3 regions of the Streptomyces sp. NPDC001407 genome follow, and region 3 is predicted to be linked to each of the others. Evidence: riboswitches for the same ligand, from Rfam matches in the RefSeq annotation. Region 3 holds a riboswitch; each other region holds the start of a gene.

Region 1 (4,392 bases), on a different contig from region 3:
CACCACCCGCAGCAGGGTGGACTTGCCGCTGCCGCTCGGCCCGAGCACACACACCGTCTCGTGCTCGGCGACCTGGAGGTCCACCGCGTCCAGCGCCGCGCGCTCACCGAAGCGGACGGTCACGCCGTCCAGTCGCAGCAGGGACATCTAGAACTCTCCCGAACGGTCGGTGCGTACGCGCTCCAGAACCAGCAGCGCCGCCGCGCACACCAGCATCAGGATCGTGCTGAGGGCCATCGCCTGGCCGTAGTTGAGCTCCCCGGGCCGGCCCAGCAGACGGGCCACGGCCACGGGCAGCGTCGGGTTGTCGGGCCGGGCGATGAAGACGGTCGCGCCGAACTCGCCCAGTGACACGGCGAACGCGAAGCCGGCCGCGACCGCCAGGGCGCGGCCCACCAGCGGCAGGTCGACCTCGCGCCAGGCGCGCAGCGGTGAGGCGCCGAGCACGGCGGCGGCCTCGCGCAGCCGGGCGTCCACCGCGCGCAGCACGGGCAGCATGGTCCGCACGACGAACGGCACGCCCACCAGGGCCTGTGCGAGCGGCACCAGGATCCACGACGTGCGCAGGTCCAGCGGCGGCTCGTCCAGGGTGATCAGGAAGCCGAAGCCGACGGTCACGGCGGAGGTGCCGAGCGGCAGCATCAGCAGCGCGTCGAAGCCGCGGACGAGCTTCCCCGCCCGTCGGGTGAGCGCGGCGGCCGCCAGGCCGCCCACGACCACCGCGATGCCGGTGGCCGCCAGCGCGTACGACAGCGAATTGCCGATGGCCTCCAGCGGGGCGACGACGAACGTGCCGCCGTTGTCGCCCGCCGAGGCGAGGGCGCGGTAGAAGGCGAGTCCGTAGCCGTCGGGCCCGTCGAAGGAGCGCAGGGTGAGGACGAGCGGCACCAGCACCAGCAGCGCGATCACCGCGAGCACTGAGCCGAGCAGCGCCCACTGCGCCGCACCTCGCGGCCTGCGGGCGGTCCGCGCGGCGTCGACGAGCCTCAGGGCGGACTCCCTGCGGCGTACGGTCCGGCCGTGCACCACGAGCAGCACGGCCACCGCGACGAACTGCACGAGGGTGAGCACGGCCGCGGTCGGCAGGTCCAGCAGCTGCGCGGTCTGCTGATAGATCTCCACTTCCAGCGTGGAGTAGCGCGGGCCGCCCAGGATCTGCACGACGCCGAAGGAGGTGAAGGTGAAGAGGAAGACCATCAGCGCGGCGGCGGCCACGGCGGGCGCCAGCGCGGGCAGTGTCACCCGCCGCCAGGCGGCGAAGCGCCCGGCTCCCAGGACCCGCGCGGCCTCTTCCTGGCGCGGGTCGAGCTGCGCCCAGAGGCCGCCCACGGTCCGTACGACCACGGCGTAGTTGAAGAAGACGTGGGCGAGGAGGATCGCCCACACGGTGGTGTCCAGGCGCACGCCCCACAGCTCGTCCAGCAGCCCGCCGCGCCCCAGCAGCGCCAGGAACGCCGAGCCGACGACGACGGTCGGCAGGACGAAGGGGACGGTGACCACGGCCCGCAGCAGCTGCTTGCCGGGGAAGTCGAAACGCGCGAAGACGTACGCGCCGGGGAGCGCGAGTGCGAGGGTCAGCGCGGTGGAGGCGAGGGCCTGCCAGGTGGTGAACCACAGGACGTGGCCGGTCGCGGGATCGGTGACGACCTCGCCGATGCGGCCGAACTGCCAGTGCCCGCCGTCCTTGAGCCCGCGGGAGACGATCGCGGTGACGGGATAGGCGAAGAAGACCCCGAAGAAGGCGAGCGGCACGGCCATCAGGCCGAGCCGCACCACCGTCGGCCGGAGGGACCTCCCGGGCCGCCCGGAGGCGGTCCGGGGGGCCTTGGGCGGCCTTGCCGTGACGTCTACTTCAGGACGATCGAGGACCATGCCTTGACCCACTGCTCGCGGTTCTTGGCGATCTTCTCGGGGGCGAGCGTCGCGGGGTCGGTGACCTTCGCGCCGTATTTGGTGAACAGCTCCGGTAGCGCGGCGTCCTGGGCGGCGGGCTTGACGAACATGGTCAGCGGCATGTCCTCCTGGAACTTCTTGCCCAGCAGGAAGTCGATCAGCGCCTTGCCGCCCTCGGTGTTCTTCGCGCCGGACAGCAGCCCGGCGAATTCGATCTGCCGGAAGCACGTGCCGGTCGCGACGCCGGTCGGGGCCTCCTTCGGCTCCGGCTTCACGTCCATCACCTCGGCGGGCGGGCTGGAGGCATAGGAGACGACCAGCGGCTTGTCGCCCTTGGCCTTCCGCCCCGCGGCGGAGCCGGAGAAGCGCTGGTTGTACGCCTGCTCCCAGCCGTCGACCACCTCGACGCCGTTGGCCTTGAGCTTCTTCCAGTAGTCCTGCCAGCCGGCGTCGCCGTACCTGGCGATGCTGCCGAGCTGGAAGGCGAGGCCGGGCGAGGACGTCGCGGAGTTCTCCGTGACGAGGAGGTCCTTGTACTCCGGCTTGATCAGGTCGTCGAAGGACTGCGGCGGGGCCAGCTTGTGGCCGTCGAAATACGCGCGGTCGTAGTTGACGCAGATGTCACCGGTGTCGATCGGCGTGACCCGGTGCTGCGCGGCGTCGAGCTGGAGGTCCTTGGGGACGCGGTCCAGGCCCTTGGCCTCGTACGGCGTGAAGAGGTTCTTGTCCAGGGCACGCGACAGGAGGGTGTTGTCGACGCCGAAGAAGACGTCGCCCTGCGGGTGCCTGGCGGACAGGATCGCCTGGTTGACCGCCGCTCCGGCGTCACCGCTCTTGACCGTCTTGACGGTGTAGCCGCTCTGCTTCTCGAAGTCCTTGAGCACACTGTCCGAGATCTGGAACGAGTCGTGCGAGACGAGGGTGACGGTCTTGCCGCCGTCGGCCTTGTCGGAGCCGCCCGAGCCACAGGCGGCCAGCGCGGGCAGGCCGAGCGCGACGGCGGCCGCCGCGCCGAGGGCACGCCGGAGGTTGGTGTTCATGGTGCGATTGACTCCCTACGCCGGTATGACCCGGATCAGGTCCGAGGGTCTGCGGCCCGTGCCGCACTCTCAGCGCTCTCGCGCTCCCCTGTCGGAGTGTTCATTTGTGCGTTCGTTCGTGCGCGCGGAGGCGCGATGGCACCGTATCAGTGCCGCTTCGGGGCCGCGCTCAGCGCTCGGCCGCCGCCAGCTGTCCGCAGGCGCCGTCGATCTCCTGGCCACGGGTGTCGCGGACGGTCACCGGCACGCCGTGCGCGGCGATCGCCTGGACGAACGCCCGCTCGTCCTCCGGCCGGGAGGCCGTCCACTTCGACCCCGGGGTGGGGTTGAGCGGGATGAGGTTGACGTGCACACGCTTGCCCTTGAGGAGCCGGCCGAGCAGGTCACCGCGCCACGCCTGGTCGTTGATGTCACGGATCAGGGCGTACTCGATGGAGATGCGGCGGCCTGACTTCTCCGCGTACTCCCAGGCGGCGTCGAGGACCTCGCGGACCTTCCAGCGGGTGTTGACCGGCACCAGGGTGTCGCGCAGCTCGTCGTCGGGCGCGTGCAGCGAGACCGCGAGGCGGCACTTGAAGCCCTCGTCGGCGAAGCGGTGCATCGCGGGGACCAGACCGACGGTGGAGACGGTGATGCCGCGCTGGGAGAGGCCGAGGCCGTCGGGCTCGGGGTCGGTGAGCCGGCGGATGGCGCCGACGACCCGCTTGTAGTTGGCGAGCGGCTCGCCCATGCCCATGAAGACGATGTTGGACAGGCGCGCGGGCCCGCCGGGCACCTCGCCGTCGCGCAGCGCGCGCATGCCGTCCACGATCTGGTGCACGATCTCGGCGGCCGACAGATTGCGGTCGAGGCCGGCCTGGCCGGTGGCGCAGAACGGGCAGTTCATCCCGCAGCCGGCCTGGGAGCTGATGCACATGGTGACCCGGTCGGGGTAGCGCATCAGCACCGACTCCACCAGCTTGCCGTCGTGCAGCCGCCAGAGGGTCTTGCGGGTGGTGTCGTCGTCGCACGAGATGTGCCGGACGACACTCATCAGCTCGGGCAGCAGCTCGGCCGCGAGCTTCTCGCGGGAGGCGGCGGGGATGTCGGTCCATGCCGCGGGGTCGTGTGCGTACCGGGCGAAATAGTGCTGCGACAGCTGCTTCGCACGGAACGGCTTCTCGCCGATCGCGGCAACCGCCTCGCGGCGCTCGGCGGGCGAGAGATCGGCAAGGTGCCGCGGGGGCTGCTTGGCCCCGCGCGGCGCGACGAAAGTGAGTTCTCCAGGTGCAGGCATGGTCCTACCAGTGTCGCAGACGTGCGGAGAGGGGCCCGCCGTCCTGTGGACAACGAGCCCCTCACCGAGGAAAGCGCAGGCCGGAGCCCTATGCGCTGCCGACGAAGACCACCATCAGCAGCCACACCACCGGGGCGGTCGGCAGCAGGGAGTCCAGCCGGTCCATGATCCCGCCGTGGCCGG
Region 2 (4,392 bases), on a different contig from region 3:
CGGTGACGGACATCGGGTGGATCCCCCCGGGTCGGCGGTGTGCGGGCGGGGCCCGGGGCCCCGCCCGCACACCGGACGGTTCTCTCTTACGCTTCTACAGCGCCTGCGGACGGGTCAGACGGCGAGCGCCTGGGCGCGGCGCTTCACCTCCGTGCCACGATTCTCGCGCAGGGCCTGCGCCGGGGTGCCGGGCAGGGTCGGGTCCGGAGTGAAGAGCCACTCCAGCATTTCCTCGTCGCTGAAGCCGTCGTCCCTCAGCAGCGTCAAGGTGCCGGCGAGGCCCTTGATCACCTTGCCCTCGCCGATGAACTCGGCGGGCACCTGGAGCACTCGGTTCTCGCCACGGCGCACCGCGATCAGCTGGCCCTCCTTGACCAGCTGCCGGACGCGCGTCACCTCGACATCGAGCATTTCCGCGATGTCGGGGAGGTTGAGCCAGGCGGGGACGAGAGCATCGATCTTTGCGTCAATCTCGGTCACGGGACAAGCCTGCCATCTGGGACTGACAGTCGGTAGCCAGGTTGACCCGACCTTGTCGGCGGCGCGTCGCGCGGGGCCCGGGAGACGCCCGGGGGAGGCGGCCTCCCCCGGAGCCCTCAGCGGGCGCTCACACCGCCGCCGCCTTCAGCTGGACCGAGGCGTTCGCCGCCCGTGCCCGGTCGATGGCCGCGCCGCGCTCGATGAGCTTGCGGCCCTGGGCCAGGTCGCGCGGGCGGCCGACGGCCAGGAGGGCGACGAGGACCTCGCCGCGCACCCAGCACACCGTCCAGGCGGCGCCCGCCGGGTCGCCGCGCCAGATGAGCTCGTCGCCCTCGACGTGGTGGCCCGCGTACTGCACGAACCTCCCGAACTGCTCGGACCAGAAATACGGCACCGGGTCGTAGATGGGCCCCTCGGCCGTGCCGTGCACGATGTTCCCGGCGACCGTGCGCGGGCCCTGGAGGGCGTTGTCCCAGTGGTGGACCAGGAGCCGCTCGCCGTAGCGGGCGGACGGGAAGGACGCGCAGTCGCCGACCGCGTAGACGCCGGGCACGGAGGTGCGCAGCCGGTCGTCGGTGACCACGGAGCCGTCGGCGGCCAGCTCGACGCCCGAGCCCGCCAGCCACTCCGTCGCCGGGCGGGCGCCGATGCCGACGAGTACGGCGTCCGCGGGCAGCCGGGTGCCGTCGGCCAGCACCACGGCGCCGGGTTCCACGGCGGCCACGCGCGCGCCGGTGAGCAGGCGGGCGCCGCTGTCGGCGTACCAGGCGGTCATGTGGGCGGCGACCTCGGCCGGCAGGGCACCGGCCAGGGGGCGGTCCGCGGCCTCGACGACGGTCACCCGGCAGCCCGCCTCGCGCGCGGCGGTGGCGAACTCGGCGCCGATCCACCCGGCGCCGACCGCCACCACGTCGCGCTGCCCGGCGAGCACCGGGCGCAGCCGCTCCGCGTCGTCCAGGGTGCGCAGCAGGTGCACGCCCGGGACACCCGCGCTGCCGGGCAGTTCGACGGGCCGGGCGCCGGTGGCGATGACCAGCACGTCGTACGGAACGGGCCCCGCGGAAGTGTCCACCAGGCGCTCGCCGGCCCGCAGCCGGGTGACCTCCCGGCCGAGTTCGAGGTCTATGCCGAGGGAGGCGAAGTCCACCTCGAAGGCGGAGCCCTCGGCCTTGCCCAGCAGCACGGCCTTGGACAGCGGCGGCCTGTCGTACGGCTGGTGGGGCTCGGCGCCCAGCAGGGTGATCGCGCCGGTCCAGCCCTGCTCACGCAGGGCGACGGCGGTCTGCACCCCGGCCATTCCGGCCCCCACGATGACGGCCCGCCGGTCACTGGTGGTCTGCGGTTCGTTCCGGTGCTCGCTCACCCGGTCAACTGTAGGGCGGCGGCCCGTCCCGACCGGAGCACCGCGTAGCGAGACCTCTGACACAACGTCACGGTGTTTGGCGCGCCCCGGTGCCGCGCACGCCCCTCCGGCCGCCCCCGTCCGGCCTTCCGGACGGTTCGCGGCGCGTACTAGGGTGGCCGCTGTACAAGCACTCGCGGGAGCCCGGACGGACCGGGCTGAGAGGGAGGCTGGCGGCCTCCGACCGTACGAACCTGATCCGGGTCATGCCGGCGAAGGGAGGGGCTGGACGCCCATGCACGCGTCTTCAACAGCGTCACCGGGGACGTACGACGTCCTCGTGGTCGGCGGCGGTGTCATCGGTCTGGTCACGGCGTGGCGTGCCGCGCAGCGCGGCCTGCGCACCGCCGTCGCGGATCCCGCGCCGGGCGGCGGCGCGGCCGGGGTGGCGGCCGGGATGCTGGCCGCGGTGACCGAGCTGCACTACGGCGAGCAGGAGCTGCTCGCGCTCAATCTGGCGTCCGCGCGGCGCTATCCGCAGTTCACGGCGGAGCTGGAGGAGGCGAGCGGCCAGGACACCGGCTACCGCGCCTGCGGGACCCTCGCCGTCGCCCTCGACGCCGACGACCGGGCCCATCTGCGGGAGCTGCACGCCCTCCAGGAGCGGTGCGGTCTGGACGCCCAGTGGCTGTCGGGGCGTGAGTGCCGCCGGCTGGAGCCGATGCTCGCGCCGGGCGTGCGCGGAGGCGTGCGGGTGGACGGCGACCACCAGACCGACCCCCGGCGGCTCGCCGGGGCCCTGCTGACGGCCTGCGAACGGGCGGGGGTCGCCTTCCACCGCGCGGAGGCCGTACGGCTGCTGCTCTCCGGTGACCGGGCCACCGGCGCCGAACTCGCCGACGGCACCCGCGTCGGCGCCGGCCGGACCGTGCTCGCCGCGGGCAGCCGCAGCGGCACCCTCGCCGGCGTCCCCGAGCACGTCCTGCCGCCGGTGCGCCCGGTCAAGGGCCAGATCCTGCGGCTGCGCGTGCCCGACGCGTACGCGCCCTTCCTGTCGCGGACCGTGCGGGCGGTGGTGCGCGGCGGCCACGTCTATCTCGTGCCGCGTGAGAACGGCGAGCTGGTCGTCGGCGCGACCACCGAGGAGCTGGGCTGGGACACGACCGTCACCGCGGGCGGCGTCTACGAACTGCTGCGCGACGCCCATGAGCTGGTGCCCGGCATCACCGAGCTGCCCCTGGTGGAGACGCGCGCCGGGCTGCGCCCCGGCTCGCCCGACAACGCCCCGCTGCTGGGCCCCACGGCCCTGCCCGGCCTGCTCGCCGCCACCGGCCACTACCGCAACGGCGTGCTCCTCACCCCGCTGACCGGCGACGTGATGGCCGAGGCGCTGACCACCGGACGGCTGCCGGACGAGGCCCGCCCGTTCTCTCCCCTCCGCTTCTCGAACGCGCTCCAGGAGCTGCCCGTATGAACCCCATGGACCCCACCGACAGCCCCGAGGCCCACGTCGGCATCAGCCTCAACGGCGAGAGCCGCTCGGTGCCCCGGGGCCTGACCCTCGACGGCCTCGTGGCCTCGCTGACCACGGCGCACAGCGGGGTCGCGGCGGCCGTCAACGAGGCCGTCGTACCGCGCGGCCAGTGGCCCGGCACCACGCTCGGCGAGGGCGACCGCGTCGAGGTCCTCACCGCAGTGCAGGGAGGCTGATCAGCCCAGATGGCAGACGATCTGCTCACCGTCGCGGGCACCGCCTTCACGTCCCGCCTGATCATGGGCACCGGCGGCGCGCCCAGCCTCGACGTCCTGGAGCGCGCGCTGCTCGCCTCCGGCACCGAGCTCACCACGGTGGCCATGCGGCGGCTGGACACGAACGTACGGGGCTCGGTGCTGTCGCTGCTCGCCCGGCACGACATCCGGGTCCTGCCGAACACGGCGGGCTGCTACACCGCCGGGGAGGCCGTGCTCACCGCCCGCCTGGCCCGGGAGGCGCTCGGCACCGACTGGGTCAAGCTCGAAGTGATCGCCGACGAGCGCACGCTGCTGCCCGACCCGGTCGAGCTGCTGGAAGCGGCGGAGATCCTGGTGGACGACGGCTTCACGGTGCTGCCCTACACCAACGACGACCCGGTGCTCGCCCGCCGCCTGGAGGACGCCGGGTGCGCCGCGATCATGCCGCTGGGCTCGCCCATCGGCTCCGGCCTCGGCATCCGCAACCCGCACAACTTCCAGCTGATCACCGAGCGGGCGGGGGTGCCGGTGATCCTTGACGCGGGCGCGGGCACGGCGTCGGACGCGGCGATCGCGATGGAGCTCGGCTGCTCGGCGGTGATGCTCGCCTCGGCGGTCACCCGCGCGCAGGACCCGGCCCTGATGGCGGAGGCGATGCGCCACGCGGTCGAGGGAGGCCGCCTGGCTTTCCGAGCGGGCCGCATCCCGCGCCGCCACTTCGCGGAGGCGTCGTCCCCCACAGAGGGTCTGCCGACCTTCGACCCGGAACGCCCTGCCTTTGGCGACGGCGGATAGGCCGGGGGTTTCTCTTGGCGCGTCGCCTGCGGGCCGTCCCATCC
Region 3 (4,392 bases):
ATCTCGCTGTCGCGGGTCGCCTCCGACATCCGGGCGGCGGCCTGCTGCTCCGCCTCCGTGGCCAGCCGGTCGGCCTCGGCCTGGGCTATCCGGGCGTCCCGGTGCACGGCGGCCGCGTGCGGCGCGGAGAGGTTCTTGATGTAGCCCGTGGGGTCCTGGATCTCGTGGATCTGCAAGGAGTCGATGATCAGACCCAGCTTCTCCATCTCGGTGCCCGAGGCTGCCCGGGTCTCGCCGGTCAGCCGCTCGCGGTCGCGGATCATGTCCTCGACCGTCAACCCGCCGACGATCGAGCGCAGGTGACCCGCGAAGACGTTGTGCACCCGGTCGCCCATGTGCTTCTGCTGGTCGAGGAAGCGGCGGGCGGCGTTCGCGATCGACACGAAGTCGTCGCCCACCTTGAATATCACCACGCCGTGCACCTTGAGCGGGATGCCCTGCTGGGTGACGCAATCCACGTTCAGCTCGGCCTCGTTGAGATCCAGCGACAGCTTCCGCACCACCTGCACGCCGGGCAGAACGAGCGTGCCCCGCCCGGTGACGATCCGGAAGCCCATGCCTTCTTCCAGACCCTCGGTGCGGTGCTTGGAACCGGAGATGACCAGCGCCTCATTGGGCTCCGCCACCCGCCACATCAGCTTGAACAGCCCGATCACGACGGCCATGCCGACGACGACGGCCCCCGCCACGATGCCGATGAGCATCGCTCATCCCCCCTTTGACGGCTCCTGGGTGCGGAGCCTGTGATCGAAAGTGTGCGCCCGCGCAGGCCGGTGGTGAAGAGGCCCGGGAGTCTTGGCGTTTTCTTGACGCCTGGCACCCCGCGAACCCCGCGCACCCCCGGCGGATCAGCCGTACGCGGCCGCCACATAGACCGTGCGCGGCGGCTGATACTCCACGATCACCACCACCGTGCCCCGCTCCAGGCGCTCGCCCGCCTCCACCGCGTACGCCAGGAACGCCTCCGCACCGCCCCTGACCCGCACGATCACCTCGCCGACCAGCCCCGGGCCGACCGTCCCCGTCACCCTGCCCTGCTCACCGATCACCGGCTCCCCCTCCCGCGATCACTTCGCCCGGCGGCGCCTCCCGCCCCGGGACGCCCCCCGCGCCCTCGGACCGCTCTTCGCCCGCGTCTTCGTATTGTGCCGGTCGGCACTGACAACGAGCGCCGCCAGCGCGGTCGTCACCGGCACCGAGGCCACCAACCCGATGCTGCCGACCAGCGTGCGCACGATCTCCTCCGCGACGATCTCGCTCGTCGCGACCCGCCCGATCCCGCTGTCCGCGATCGAGAACAGCAGCATCAGCGGCAGCGACGCGCCCGCGTACGCCATCACCAGGGTGTTGACCACCGACGCGATGTGGTCGCGCCCGATGCGCATCCCCGAGCCGTAGAGCTTGCGCCAACTCGCGCTCGGATCCGCCTCCTTCAGCTCCCACACCGCCGACGTCTGCGTCACCGTGACGTCGTCGAGCACGCCCAGGGAGCCGATGATGATCCCGGCGAGCAGCAGGCCGCGGATCTCGATCTCGGGGTAGAGGCCGTGCACCAGGCCGGTCTGGTCGTCGGTGTCACCCGTCAGGTGCGCCCACTGCGTGAACAGCGCGCCGAGCAGCCCGATGAGCATCAGGGAGGTGAGCGTGCCGACGACCGCCACGGACGTCCGCGCGTTGAGGCCATGACACATGTAGAGCGCGATCAGCATGATCGCGCTGCCGCCGACCACAGCCACCAGCAACGGGTCCGAACCGTGCAGGATCGCGGGGAGGATGAACAGCGTCAGCACCCCGAAGCTGACCACCAGGGCGACCAGCGCGAAGACCCCGCGCAGCCGGCCGACCACCACGACGGCCAGCGCGAACAGCCCGGCGAGCAGCGCCATGGGCAGCGTCCGGTCCACGTCGGTGACCGCGTACTGGAGGTTCTTGGGCGCCTTCGGCGCGTACGCCAGGACGACTCCCTGGCCCACCGTGTAGTGCCGCGAGGCGCTCGGCTGCACGAGCTCGGTGAAAGTGCGGCCCTTGTCCGGGCCCGAGGTCACCTCGATCTCCGACTTCTCGCACGGCCCCTGCGCCGCGGGCGGTCCGCCGCCCGGCTGCGGGGACTGCTGCTGCGGTGTGGCGCCCGCCTTGGAGCAGTCGATCTCCTCGATCTTCACCACTCGCCCCGACCGCGTCTGCTGGTCGAGACCGAGCCCGGAGTGCTTGTGGGGCGGCGCCCCGCCCGGCCACATCACGATCAGCCCCGCGAGCACCGCGACGGCGAAGGGGATGAGCACGGCCGCGATCACCTTGCGCAGGTGCGCGGAGACGGGCGTGGGCGGGCCGTGGCTGTGCGAGTGGCCGTGGGAATGACCATGTGAGGAGGCATGGGAGTGATGGCCGTGAGGCAGGGGGCGGGGGAGGTCGGTGGGGGACTGCGGTTCCGTGGGGGTCACGTCACGCATCATCGCAACCCCCTCTGGTCCTCCGTACGGGGGAAGCGCTAGCGTGGTGGCACCTTTGCAATCGCGGGAGCTCGGAGCACCGGGCTGAGAGGGCGCTGACCTCCGTACGGCTGGCACGTACGGGAATCGCTGCGTCGACCGCCGAACCTGTTACCGGGTAATGCCGGCGTAGGGAGTTCTGGTCTCATGACCTCGCAGGATGCACGCACGTCCGAAACCGGTCCGATCGGCTGGCACAAGGACTACGTGACCGGCTCGCGGCCGGACCTCAGGGTTCCGGTGCGGCGGGTGCATCTCACCAACGGGCAGGACGTACGGCTGTACGACACCTCCGGCCCGTACACCGACCCGGCCGTCGAGACGGACGTCCGCCGTGGCCTCCAGCCGCTGCGGGAGAGCTGGATCATCGGCCGCGGTGACACCGAGGAGTACGCGGGGCGCCCGATGCGCCCCGAGGACGACGGCCTCAAGCACACCTCTCCGCGCGGGGGGCTGAAGAACCTCGACGCGGTCTTCCCCGGCCGCCCGCGCCAGCCCCGCCGGGGCCGGTCCGGCGCCGCGGTGACCCAGCTCGCGTACGCCCGGCGCGGTGAGATCACCGAGGAGATGGAGTACGTGGCCCTCCGGGAGAACGTCTCCCCGGAGACCGTCCGCGAGGAGATCGCGGCCGGCCGGGCCGTGCTCCCCGCCAATGTGAACCACCCGGAGATCGAGCCGATGATCATCGGCAAGAAGTTCCTGGTCAAGGTGAACGCCAACATCGGCAATTCCGCCGTCACCTCCTCGATCGAGGAGGAGGTCGAGAAGATGACCTGGGCGACCCGCTGGGGCGCCGACACGGTCATGGACCTCTCGACCGGCCGCAACATCCACACCACCCGCGAGTGGGTGCTGCGCAACTCCCCCGTGCCGATCGGCACCGTGCCGCTCTACCAGGCCCTGGAGAAGGTCGACGGCAAGGCCGAAGAGCTCACCTGGGAGATCTACAAGGACACGGTCATCGAGCAGGCCGAGCAGGGCGTGGACTACATGACCGTCCACGCGGGCGTGCTGCTGCGCTACGTCCCGCTGACGGCGCGCCGCAAGACCGGCATCGTCTCGCGCGGCGGCTCGATCATGGCCGCCTGGTGCCTGGCGCACCACAAGGAGTCGTTCCTCTACGAGAACTTCGAGGAGCTCTGCGAGATCCTCGCCTCGTACGACGTGACGTACTCCCTCGGCGACGGCCTGCGCCCCGGTTCGATCGCGGACGCCAACGACGAGGCGCAGTTCGCCGAGTTGAGGACGCTGGGCGAGCTCAACACGATCGCCAAGCGGCACAACGTACAGACGATGATCGAGGGCCCGGGGCATGTCCCGATGCACAAGATCAAGGAGAACATCGACCTCCAGCAGGAGATCTGCGAGGAGGCGCCGTTCTACACGCTCGGCCCGCTGACGACCGACGTCGCGCCCGCGTACGACCACATCACCTCGGGCATCGGCGCGGCGATGATCGCCTGGTGGGGCACGGCGATGCTCTGCTACGTCACGCCCAAGGAGCACCTGGGCCTGCCGGACCGCGACGACGTCAAGACCGGTGTGATCACGTACAAGATCGCGGCGCACGCGGCGGACCTCGCCAAGGGGCACCCGGGCGCGCAGGAGTGGGACGACGCGCTGTCCGACGCCCGCTTCGAGTTCCGCTGGGAGGACCAGTTCAACCTGGCGCTCGACCCGGACACGGCACGTGCCTTCCACGACGAGACGCTGCCGGCGGAGCCCGCGAAGACGGCGCACTTCTGCTCGATGTGCGGGCCCAAGTTCTGCTCGATGAAGATCTCGCAGGACATCCGCCGTGAGCACGGCGGGGAGCTCGCCGTCGATCCCGAGGCGGGGATGGCGGAGAAGTCCAAGGAGTTCGCGGCGGCGGGCAACCGCGTCTATCTGCCGATCGCCGACT

What was found. A riboswitch is a leader RNA that binds a small molecule or an ion and turns the genes downstream of it on or off. The one in region 3 is predicted to bind thiamine pyrophosphate.
Region 1: another riboswitch for thiamine pyrophosphate. It lies ahead of ACFY1P_RS32625 (thiamine ABC transporter substrate binding subunit); the one in region 3 lies ahead of thiC (phosphomethylpyrimidine synthase ThiC).
Region 2: another riboswitch for thiamine pyrophosphate. It lies ahead of thiO (glycine oxidase ThiO); the one in region 3 lies ahead of thiC (phosphomethylpyrimidine synthase ThiC).

Annotation. Positions count from the first base shown of each region.
Region 1 covers NZ_JBIAWF010000036.1:28,060-32,451, forward strand. Annotated here, with positions in the region: gene ACFY1P_RS32615 (ABC transporter ATP-binding protein) at 1-147, opposite strand, end outside; gene ACFY1P_RS32620 (ABC transporter permease) at 148-1,758, opposite strand; gene ACFY1P_RS32625 (thiamine ABC transporter substrate binding subunit) at 1,848-2,933, opposite strand; TPP riboswitch at 2,929-3,033, opposite strand; gene rlmN (23S rRNA (adenine(2503)-C(2))-methyltransferase RlmN) at 3,103-4,209, opposite strand; gene ACFY1P_RS32635 (phosphatidate cytidylyltransferase) at 4,298-4,392, opposite strand, start outside.
Region 2 covers NZ_JBIAWF010000006.1:175,106-179,497, reverse strand. Annotated here, with positions in the region: gene thiE (thiamine phosphate synthase) at 1-13, opposite strand, end outside; gene ACFY1P_RS11800 (Rv2175c family DNA-binding protein) at 115-480, opposite strand; gene ACFY1P_RS11795 (NAD(P)/FAD-dependent oxidoreductase) at 608-1,843, opposite strand; TPP riboswitch at 2,009-2,120, shown strand; gene thiO (glycine oxidase ThiO) at 2,118-3,296, shown strand; gene thiS (sulfur carrier protein ThiS) at 3,293-3,532, shown strand; gene ACFY1P_RS11780 (thiazole synthase) at 3,542-4,348, shown strand.
Region 3 covers NZ_JBIAWF010000010.1:66,122-70,513, reverse strand. Annotated here, with positions in the region: gene ACFY1P_RS15880 (SPFH domain-containing protein) at 1-704, opposite strand, end outside; gene ACFY1P_RS15875 (hypothetical protein) at 849-1,049, opposite strand; gene ACFY1P_RS15870 (YibE/F family protein) at 1,068-2,450, opposite strand; TPP riboswitch at 2,504-2,643, shown strand; gene thiC (phosphomethylpyrimidine synthase ThiC) at 2,637-4,392, shown strand, end outside.